DNA from 3 places in the Mesorhizobium sp. WSM4850 genome. Region 1 is predicted to be linked to each of the others. Evidence: riboswitches for the same ligand, from Rfam matches in the RefSeq annotation. Region 1 holds a riboswitch; each other region holds the start of a gene.
The links. A riboswitch is a leader RNA that binds a small molecule or an ion and turns the genes downstream of it on or off. The one in region 1 is predicted to bind cobalamin.
Positions count from the first base shown of each region.

Region 2: it holds a riboswitch for cobalamin, as region 1 does, so the genes downstream of both, AC0L2Z_RS05140 (aromatic ring-hydroxylating oxygenase subunit alpha) here and AC0L2Z_RS06575 (CbtB domain-containing protein) in region 1, are expected to answer to the same signal.
Region 3: it holds a riboswitch for cobalamin, as region 1 does, so the genes downstream of both, AC0L2Z_RS16705 (ABC transporter ATP-binding protein) here and AC0L2Z_RS06575 (CbtB domain-containing protein) in region 1, are expected to answer to the same signal.

Region 1 covers NZ_JBVVPV010000003.1:105,954-109,219, reverse strand. Annotated here, with positions in the region: gene cobU (bifunctional adenosylcobinamide kinase/adenosylcobinamide-phosphate guanylyltransferase) at 1-195, opposite strand, end outside; gene AC0L2Z_RS06580 (CbtA family protein) at 218-982, opposite strand; gene AC0L2Z_RS06575 (CbtB domain-containing protein) at 1,012-1,191, opposite strand; cobalamin riboswitch at 1,229-1,438, opposite strand; gene AC0L2Z_RS06570 (heparan-alpha-glucosaminide N-acetyltransferase) at 1,749-2,741, shown strand; gene AC0L2Z_RS06565 (methyltransferase family protein) at 2,738-3,244, shown strand.
Region 2 covers NZ_JBVVPV010000002.1:435,219-438,484, forward strand. Annotated here, with positions in the region: gene AC0L2Z_RS05140 (aromatic ring-hydroxylating oxygenase subunit alpha) at 1-1,145, opposite strand, end outside; cobalamin riboswitch at 1,258-1,460, opposite strand; gene AC0L2Z_RS05145 (DUF680 domain-containing protein) at 1,962-2,168, shown strand; gene AC0L2Z_RS05150 (DUF680 domain-containing protein) at 2,236-2,460, shown strand; gene AC0L2Z_RS05155 (DUF680 domain-containing protein) at 2,535-2,771, shown strand; gene AC0L2Z_RS05160 (ABC transporter ATP-binding protein) at 2,961-3,266, opposite strand, start outside.
Region 3 covers NZ_JBVVPV010000015.1:67,403-70,668, reverse strand. Annotated here, with positions in the region: gene AC0L2Z_RS16715 (FecCD family ABC transporter permease) at 1-213, opposite strand, end outside; gene AC0L2Z_RS16710 (ABC transporter substrate-binding protein) at 243-1,190, opposite strand; gene AC0L2Z_RS16705 (ABC transporter ATP-binding protein) at 1,187-1,999, opposite strand; cobalamin riboswitch at 2,088-2,288, opposite strand; gene AC0L2Z_RS16700 (AraC family transcriptional regulator) at 2,554-3,266, shown strand, end outside.

The DNA.
Region 1 (3,266 bases):
GACGAGATCGAGCGGCGCATCGATCGTCGTCCAACCGTCGCAACGCCGCGCTCGGTGCAGCGCGATGCGTTCGTGCATCTCGTCGTCATAGGCTTGCGCCGTGGCGATGTAGGTCCACGGCGCTGGACAGGCCGTCACCAGGCTTTCGGCATGCGCGCTCTTGCCCGAGCGTGCACCGCCGACGACCAGGGTCAGCTTGCTGCCTGGAGCAGCGCGATCAGGCAAGGCTGTCGCGCAGGCCGGTTGCGGCGCCGGTCAAGCGGCCGCGCACCACGCCGACGACAGCGCCGAGCACCAGCCAGAACACCAGATTGGTCAGCGTCACCGCCACCACGAACTGGTGGTGCAGGCCTTCCGGGATCGGCGATTCGAAACTTTCGGGCTGCGGCGCGCCGACAATATTCGGCGCGACGATCAACGCTACGGCAAGAAGGGCCAGCGGCAGCGATTTGCGAAAGGCGAGCAGCCCGAGACCGGCAGCCGTCGCCACCACGGTCGCCGTCCACCAGATCTGGCGCTGGGCGAAATCGGCCGCCGGCATCGCCGGCAGTTCGGGCGGCAGGCCGAGGTTCGGGGCCAGCGTGAACACCGCGAAGCCGGCAAGGCCCCAGAACAGGCCCTGTCGCCAATTGCCGATGCCGCCGGCGAATTCCGAAGCGGCGACCAGGATCAGCGCAAAGCCGATGCCGGTGACGACGTTGGCAACGACGTTGAAAGCGAAGCGCTCGAAGCCATCGGCCGGCGCCCAGCCTTCCTCTTCCGCGGTGGCTGCTTCAGCCGGCACGGCGCTGCTCATGGCATTGCTGCCTGCTGCGGCCGGCGACAAACCATGGTCATGCGTGTGACCACCGCCGGCCTGTTCGTAGACTTCTGCCTTGAGGATGAGTGGCACGGTGGCGTAGGCCTGCATGCAGGCCAGAACGACGCCGGCCACTAGCCCTGCGATCGCCGCGATGAACACGACGTTGCGAAACAGTGTCATGGTGTCAGCCCCTCGTCAGTGGCCCCCCGTCAGTGGCATGGAAAGCCCATCGAATGGCGATAGTCGTGAGCGGCATTGTGGACCGCATCGATATGCGAGAAGCCGACAAAGCCCATGACGAAAACGCCGAGAAATGCAGCAAGCGCCAACTGCCCAAAGCGCGACTGCGAGGAGACGGAAGCGCCGAGCGAGACGGAAGCGGTATTCATGTCTTGTCCTTTCGCCCTCCACCCGAGGGCATAGAAGTCAGTTCTCCTGTCGCCGGCAGGTCTCCTGGCTCGCGGATCAGCGCCCTTCCCCACCTTCCCGAAGAAGCTCTTCCCGAAGAAAATCTTCAGTGGCATATGGAGAGGACTACCGCACACAGTTGCGGGGGCAGCCACGGCATCGGGCGAATTTTGCCCCTACCGCATTCCCTCTTGGTTCCAAAACGGAACCGACGACGGCTGCGACTATAGGCAGAATCGCCGCGCCCGGCAAACCAAATTCCGCCAGCTAGCAGCGCGAATGCGCCGTCAAGGTAATCGTTTCTCGGGGGCTCTTTCTTCTCCCCTTGTGGGAGAAGGTGGCCTCGCGAAGCGAGGTCGGATGAGGGGTGTTCCAGCTTGGCAAAAGCCGCGCTCCGTCCAACACCCCTCTTCCGTCTTGGCGCTGCGCGCCAATCCACCTTCTCCCACAAGGGGAGAAGGAAGGGCGGCGCCTGTCTTCTTTTGTCCGGGGCAACCATGATAGTCGTCTTGCAGCACTGAATCAGAATTGCGAGACCATGACCATTCCTACGCCGGCCGTTCAGGACCGATCCAGGCGCATCATCGCCATCGACGTCGCCCGCGGCATCGCTTTGCTTGCCATGGCGAGCTACCATCTCACCTGGGATCTCGAATTCTTCGGCTACACCGATCCCGGCCTGACCGCCTTTGGCTGGTGGAAATTCTACGCGCGCTGCATCGCTTCGACCTTCCTGTTCCTGGTCGGCGTCAGCCTGTTCCTCGCCCATGGCAAGCAAATCCGCTGGAACGGCTTCTGGAAACGCTTCGCCATGGTCGGCGGGGCGGCGCTCGCCATATCGGCCGCCACCAGGCTTGCCACACCCGACAGTTTCATCTTCTTCGGCATCCTGCACGAGATCGCGCTCGCCAGCCTGCTCGGCCTGGCGTTTCTGCGGCTGCCGGCGCTGCTGACGCTGGTTGTCGCAGCTTTCGTCATCACCGCGCCGCTCTACCTCAGGTCCGAGATCTTCGATCATCCGGCCCTGTGGTGGGTCGGCCTGTCGGCAACCAACCCGCGCTCCAACGATTATGTCCCGCTGTTTCCATGGTTCGGCGCTGTGCTTGCCGGCATCGCAGCGGCAAAGCTTGCCTTCGCCTCCGGCATGCTGACGCGGCTGGCGGGCCTAACGCCCGGCCGCTGGACTAATCCGCTGGTCTTTATCGGCCGGCACAGCCTCGCCTTCTATCTGATCCACCAGCCGGTGCTGATCGGCTCGGTCTGGCTGATTTCGCAAGTCATGCCGGCAGCCGTTGAAACCAGGCAGGTCACCTTCCTGAAAGAATGCCAGGCATCGTGCGAGCAATCGCGCGACACGGAGTTCTGCAGCAGCTATTGTGTCTGCATGCTCGATACGCTCGAGGGCGAGGCCACGCTTGATCGGCTCTACCGCAACGACCAGGCTGCGGAATGGAAGGCGCATCTCGACGAGCTCGCCGGCGCCTGCACTGCCAAGGCCGACGGCACTTTGATGGAGGGAGGAGCACAATGACCGACCATCAGCAGAAACCGGGCCAACAGAAACCGGGACAGCAAAAACCGGGGTTTATACCGTGGCCGCCGCTGATCTATGTCGCGGCCATCGCCGTCAGCATCGCGCTTGGCTTGCTTTATCCGCTGCCATGGATCGGCGGCCTTTTGGGCGACATCCTGTTCGCGGCCGGCTGGGTGGCATTGTTCGGCGTCGTCGCACTCTGGTTCACGGCGATCCGCATCATGATCCGGGCAAAGACGACGCTCCACCCGAACGCCGTGCCGGACCATCTGGTGACATCGGGCCCCTTCGCCGTCAGCCGCAATCCGATCTATCTGGCCAACACGCTGCTGATGATCGGCGTTGCCCTTATCTCGGGGAACGTGTGGTTCCTGCCGCTGGCGATCATCGCCGCCTTCGCAACGCAGAAAATGGCGATCGAGGGCGAGGAAAAAGTTCTGGCAACGAAATTCGGCAAGAAATACCGGGATTACGCAAAAAGGGTGCGCCGCTGGATTTGAGGCGGCAACCGGAGCGGAGCGT
Region 2 (3,266 bases), on a different contig from region 1:
TCCGAATAGGGGCCGGGCTCATAGGCCGGCGACAGGATGCCGAAGGCGTTTTCCTCGACGATGCGACGGTCCTGATCGTTGGTCTCGGTCCAGACATGGGTGAGTTCGGCGAGGTCGTAATCGACGCCTTCGACCGCGTCCTTATGGACAAGCCATTTGGTGGTGACGGCCGTTTCCGTGGCACTGATCGGCAGCACGCGGAAGGTGACGGCATGATCGCCGAGGATATGGTTCCAGGTCGTCGGATAGTGATAGAGCAGCAGCGAGCCGATACGGTCGGTCGAAACGCTGTCGGAAAGGTTCTTCTTCACCGCGCGTCTTCCCGTCATCGTGTAGCTGACGGCGTCGCGCAGCAGCGGCGCGCGGGTGGCGCGATACTGCCCGGCCGGATCGATGCGGAACTTGCTCGGCAGGCCTGCCGCCTCGCATTTCGCCCAGTGCGCGAGCATCTCCGGATCGCTGTCGGCGCCCTGCACCCCGGTCACCGTCGGCGCTTCCGGGAATGTCTTGCAGAGTTCCGGATGGTTGCCGGCGCAATGATAGCACTCGCGGTTGTTCTCCCAGACGAGCTTCCAGTTGCCCTTCTCGACGATGGTCGATTCGAAGGCGACTTTTGCCTCGCGCAGCCGGTGCGGCAGGAGGTAAGGCTCGATCATGGCTCGCATCGGCGCGAAGTCGACCGGCTCGTTGGCCAGGCAGATGAAGATGTAGCCGCCAACGCTTTCGCAAGCCACCGGCTTCAGGCTGAACTGGCTCTTGTCGAAGCCGTCTGCCATCTGGCGAGCAAACAACAGCCGGCCGTCCAACTCGTAGGTCCACTGGTGATAGGGGCAGACCAGCTTCGCCGCAGTGCCCTTGTCGGCATTGCAGACACGGCTGCCGCGATGCCGGCAGGAATTGTGGAAGGCATTGATCTTGCCTTGCTGGTCGCGGACCAGCACGACCGGATAGTCGCCAATCTGGGCGGTGATATAGCTGCCAGCTTTCGGCAACTCGCAATCGTGGCCGATGAACAGCCAGTCGCGATACCAGATCAGCTCCATGTCGAGCTTGAAGAAATCTGGATCGGTGTAGAAGGGCTGCTCGAGCGAATAGCCTTGCCTGCGGCCGTGCAAGAGCCTCAGCATGTCGTTGCGCGCGTCCATGTCCTGTCCTCGTGTAAGGACTGAACTGGTGGTGATGGAGGGAGGATCGGCCGCAGACCGGCGACAGGGCCGACATGCATCATCCACCTCTTGACCGCCCACCGCGATCAGTCGAGTCTAAAAATCTCGGGCTGGTTTCCGGGCTCTGGAGTGTCCTTGCGGACTCATCGCGACACCTTCCCAGGCTTGTGGCCCAGTGGTCTCCCGTTGCGACTTGAACTCCACCACCGTTGCGGGGGCAGCACCGGGTTCTGACCGGCTTCCCAATTCTCCGCTTCGTCGTCACCAAGCGGCACCTGAGATGGCGTGATCTAATCATGCCGGCCGGCTGACTGTCGGCATGAAAGCGACATCGTATCCATGCGGCGCGACACCGCCGGCGAAACCTGCAGGTTTATATCTGCAGGGCTGAAACCCACTTTTCGGCGGCCACTGTCGGCTGCTGTGACATCGAATCTGACCCGCGGCGGAGATCAGGAAAGTTAACAGTTTACCAAAGTGACTATTAGCCGCTTCTAAAATCGAACCGAACGGTTCGTTTCTGTTGACAGCGTGCAGCACCCTGTGAACGCAGATCCGCCAATCCGTCAAATCATGAATGGCTAATTTTGAATAAGATATTGAAAACAAACCATAAAACCATGGTAGCAGATGCCTCTGGTACAATTTCAAGGTGTAGATTCTTGGTCCACACGGAACAACTTCGTGATTGGAATCCGCCGAATGGCCTTCCCACATCGGGGCTGTCCGAATGACGCGCATCCTCCCAAGACACGCCGCTAGGCGGACGGAAGACTAAGATACTGGAGTACTAAAATGAAAAAGATCGCTCTTGCTGCCGTCGCCGCTCTGGCCATCACCGGCAGCGCCTTTGCCGGCAGCGACCATTATGGGTCCAACGCCGCCAACCAGCCGACTGCTGCGATCGACAGCTCGTATACGGCCTCTGTCCAGACGCCGGCTCACGCTGAAAAGCAGCCCGTTGGCCCGGGCGCCGACCGCAACCTTTTCGGCAACAATTAACAGCTGGTCCCAAACAGCAAAGTGGCGGTCCGCCGCTCGGGATCTGAGGAACTCAGGAGTATTTGAAATGAAGAAGCTCATTCTTGCCACCGCCGCCATTGTGGCCATCTCCGGCGGCGCTTTTGCCGGCAGCGACAACTTTGGATCGAACGGTGCCAACCAACCGGCCGCCGCGGTCGACAGCAACTCGTACACGGCTTCGATTCGGAATTCGGCTTCGGCGCAGAATCCGGTTCCGGCTCACGAGAAACCCGTCAACGGCAGCGACCGTAACCTGTTCGGCAACAACTAACAGTTCGTTCCAACAGCGGCGGCGGCATTTGCCCGCCGCGCTGGTGGAACCAAGAAAATCCAGGAGTTTTGAAAATGAAGAAGATCGTTGTTACCGCCGCCGCGCTTTTGATTGCTGCCGGCAGCGCTTTTGCCGGTAGCGACAACTTTGGCGGAACCGACATCAACAAGCAGGCGACCATCAACGTCGACAACACGCAGACGTCTTCGGTACGCAATACCGGCTCGCCGGTCTACAAGCTGCTCAACTCGTCGGGCGACTTACAGAAGTCCGCCCCGCAGGGCAGCGACCGGAGCCTGTTCGGCCGCTAGCGCATCGGCCCGAAAATCGGTTCGATTTTCGGAAAGCACGATGCGCAGCGTTAAAGTGTTAGAGCGTACTTTTGTGCGTCCACTTGGACGCACGTCGCTCTAACAGCGACCGGAACGCACAAGAGCGGCGGGCTTTGCCCGCCGCTCTTGTTTTTGGGTCACCAAACTCCATCAGTTCGGCTGCCGCTCTCAGGCTGCCTTTGCTTCCGCTTTGTGGAGCGTGAATGAATGTCCGTCGGCATCGAAAATATGCAGGTCGCCGGCATCGGCATTCAACCGCAGCGCAGCGCCGCGCTTGACCTCGACATTGCCTGGCAGCTTGGTCACCAGCGGCAGGTCGGCGCGGCCGATGTCGACATAGACGAGCTGGACCTCGCCGAGCTGCTCGACATAGTCCACTGTTCCCTCGAAAAGATAATCGGCGCCGGTGGCGATCGTCAGATCCTCCGGCCGCACGCCGAAGCTCACCGAAGCGCCCGTCGCCGAGGCCGGCGT
Region 3 (3,266 bases), on a different contig from region 1:
CATGATGGTGCGCGGCAGCCTGAGATCGACGACAATCTTGGCAACCGGGATCTTGGCGACCGGGATATTGCCGACTGAGCCGGGCACGAGGTCTCCGTCCAGCCCGGCCGCATGTCCGAGCGCAGCAATCACGTCGCTCAACCCTATGACTGTCGATCCATAGGCGATCGACAGCAGAGCAAGAGCGGCGATTGCTGCCGCTCCTGCTGCCATGGCCAATTCGAACGCCCTGTGGCGCAAGCTCAGAAGGCTTCCGGGTGCATCGCGCTGGCGATCTTGCCGATCGCCTCGATGTTAGCAGGTCCGGGCGTCAGCTCGGCATAGCGCAGCGCGACGAAGCGCTCGCTCCTGACCGCATCGGTCTCCTTCATTGCCGGATGGACTTTGAGGAAGTCGAGCAGTTTCCTGTAACCGCCGCCGTCCTGGTAGTCGAGCAGGATCAGGAACTGCGGATTGCGGGAAGCGACCGTTTCCCAGTCCGTGTTGCCCCAGTTCGTCTGCATGTCGGCCATGATGTTGTCGCCGCCGGCAGCGGCGATCATGGCGCTGGGGATCGCGAACTTGCCTGATGTGAAGGGTTTGTCTTCGCCGGAGTCGTAGAGAAACACCCGCGTCCGCTCGCGGTCGCCGGCCTTTGCCGTGATATCGGCGAGTTGCGCTTTCCAGCCTGAAACGAGTTTTTCCGCCTTGGCTTGCTTGCCGAAAATCCTGCCCAGCTTTTCGATGTCGCCGTAGAGCAGGTCCATCGAGGCGGCGGGGCGGTTGTTGTCGAGATGGACGCAGCTTTCCGTCAGCACCAGCGTCTTGACGCCGTGCGGCGCCAGCGTATCTGGCGTTACCTCGCCGCCCGGCTTCATACCGTAATACCAGCCGGCGAAGAAGAAATCGGGCTCGACCGCGACCAGGTTTTCGAGCGCCGGGTATTTCGGCGCAAGTTCAGGGATCGCGCCCTGCTTGGCCTTGAATTCCGGACCGACCTTGTACCATCCGGTGATGCCGGTCAGGCCGACGATCGACGGTTGCAGCCCCAGCGCGAAGGCCATCTCGGCCATGTTCATATCCTGGATGACGGCACGCTTCGGCGCGGCGTCGAACGTCAGCGGCGTACCGCAGCTGTCGACTGTTACCGGGAAAGCGAAGGCGGTCTGGGCAAGCAGCAGAGAGGCAAAAGACAGTGCGAGGCGTTTCACGGATGTTGCTCCTTGGTTAGATCAGAAGAGGCACGGTTCGGGACTTCGAACACCGTGAGTTCGCGGTCTTCGGTCGGATGGCGCAGCCGAAGCACGTCGACGCCGAAAATCTCGCGGATCAACTGCTTGGTCAGCGCCTCGCGCGGACCGGCGAGTGCCTGCAGCCGGGCCTCGTTCATCACCGCGACCCTGGTGGCAAATGGCGTGACCAGCGACAGATCATGCAGCACCGCCACGACGGTCATGCCAAGCTGCGATACGAGTTCGAGAAGTTCGCTGCGGGCGCGCGGATCGAGATGATTGGTCGGTTCATCGAGGAACAGGATTTTCGGCTCCTGGGCGATGGCGCGCGCCAACTGGGCGCGTTGCCGCTCACCACCCGACAGCGAGCCGATCGTGCGGCCGAGCAGCGGCAGCAGGCCAGTTCTGCGAAGCGCTTCGACGACGACGTCGCGTTGCTCGCTCCTGCGTCGCCAGCCGGCATGCGGGACCCGCCCAAGTCCGACGTAGTCGATCACGGCAAGCCGCGGATCGGGCTGATCGGTCTGGCCGACGACCGCCATGTGCAGCGCCCGCTCGGCGGCCGGAAATGTCTCCAGCCGGCGTCCGGAAAATCTCACACCTCCCGCGCTCGGACGCAGCGTGCCGCATAGCATGCGCAGCAGCGTCGTCTTGCCGGCGCCGTTGGGACCGATGATGGCGAGGCGGTCTCCCGCCGCGACGGAAAGGCTGACCGCACTGACCAGGCGCTGGCCATTCGCCGTGGCGCTCAGTTCACGCGCTTCAAGAAGAGGCTGGCAGGCATCCAACTTACCGTCACTTTCTCAAATGGCGACGGAAGGAAGCTGGACCGGCCGACAAGACCGATGTCCACGTCTCCTCCCGGCACACCCCGTCCGGTCAACTCGTGCGATGGCAGGTCTCCTGGCTCGCGGGTCCTTGCGCCATCCTGCCTTCCCAGCCTTGGCCAGTGGCATTTCGGATTTTGCTCGCCGCTTACAGTTGCGGGGGCAGCCACGGCCTCGATCCGAAGATCTCACCGTGTTCCCTTTTCACCCCTCGCCTTTCGGCTTGGGGACCATCAGTCAGCCACCCTAGTTTTCCGCCAATCCCAGCGCAATAAATTTCCGGGTTCCGGAGTGCCCCGCGAGCAATGGTCTTGTCAGAACGAGCATACCGAATCTCGTAATGTAATAACGTTACTACTTAAAAGACAACGCCTGCGCCTGTCAACCCCTTCGCCCAACGCTTTCGGCTTGCCGATCACCGTCGCATTGCGCGGTGCGCAATTTCGATCAAACTGCCTCCACCAGTAAGCGATACCATGACCTGGCCAATGCGCAGTCCCACAGCGAGGAGCCATATGAACCCGACCGAGAAAGCGCTGTGGTTCGTCGAAAGCCATCTGCCGGAGGCCATCTCGCTCGACGATGTCGCCAACAGCAGCGGCGTGTCGCGCTTTCACGTGACGCGGGCTTTCGGTGCGGCGACCGGACGTTCGGTGATGGGCTACCTGCGTTCTCGCCGCCTGACCGAGGCGGCGCGCAGGCTCGCCGCCGGCGCACCGGACATCCTCTCGGTCGCGCTCGACGCCGGCTATGCCTCGCATGAGGCTTTCACCCGTGCCTTCCGCGACCAGTTCGGCACCACGCCGGAACTGGTGCGCGCGCAAGGCTCGCTCAAAAACCTCGATCTCGTGGAGCCGATCCTGATGGACCAGTCCTTCCTCACCAATCTCGAGCCGCCGCGTTTCGAAACCAGCCGGCCGTTCCTCATCGCCGGTCTCGGCGAGCGCTACAGCTGCGAAACCAGCGCCGGCATCCCGATGCAGTGGCAGCGGTTCGGCCCCTATATCGGCAACATTCCAGGCGAGGTCGGCGACGTCGCCTATGGCGTCTGCGTCAACGGCGACGATGCAGGCAATTTCGACTATATCGCCGGCGTCGAGGTGTCCGATTTTTCGGACCTGCCGAAGGAGTTTTCGCGCGTACGCGTGCCGATGCAGAAATACGCCGTGTTCGCCCATCGTGGCCACATCTCGACCATCCGCCGCACGGTCAACACGATCTGGAACAA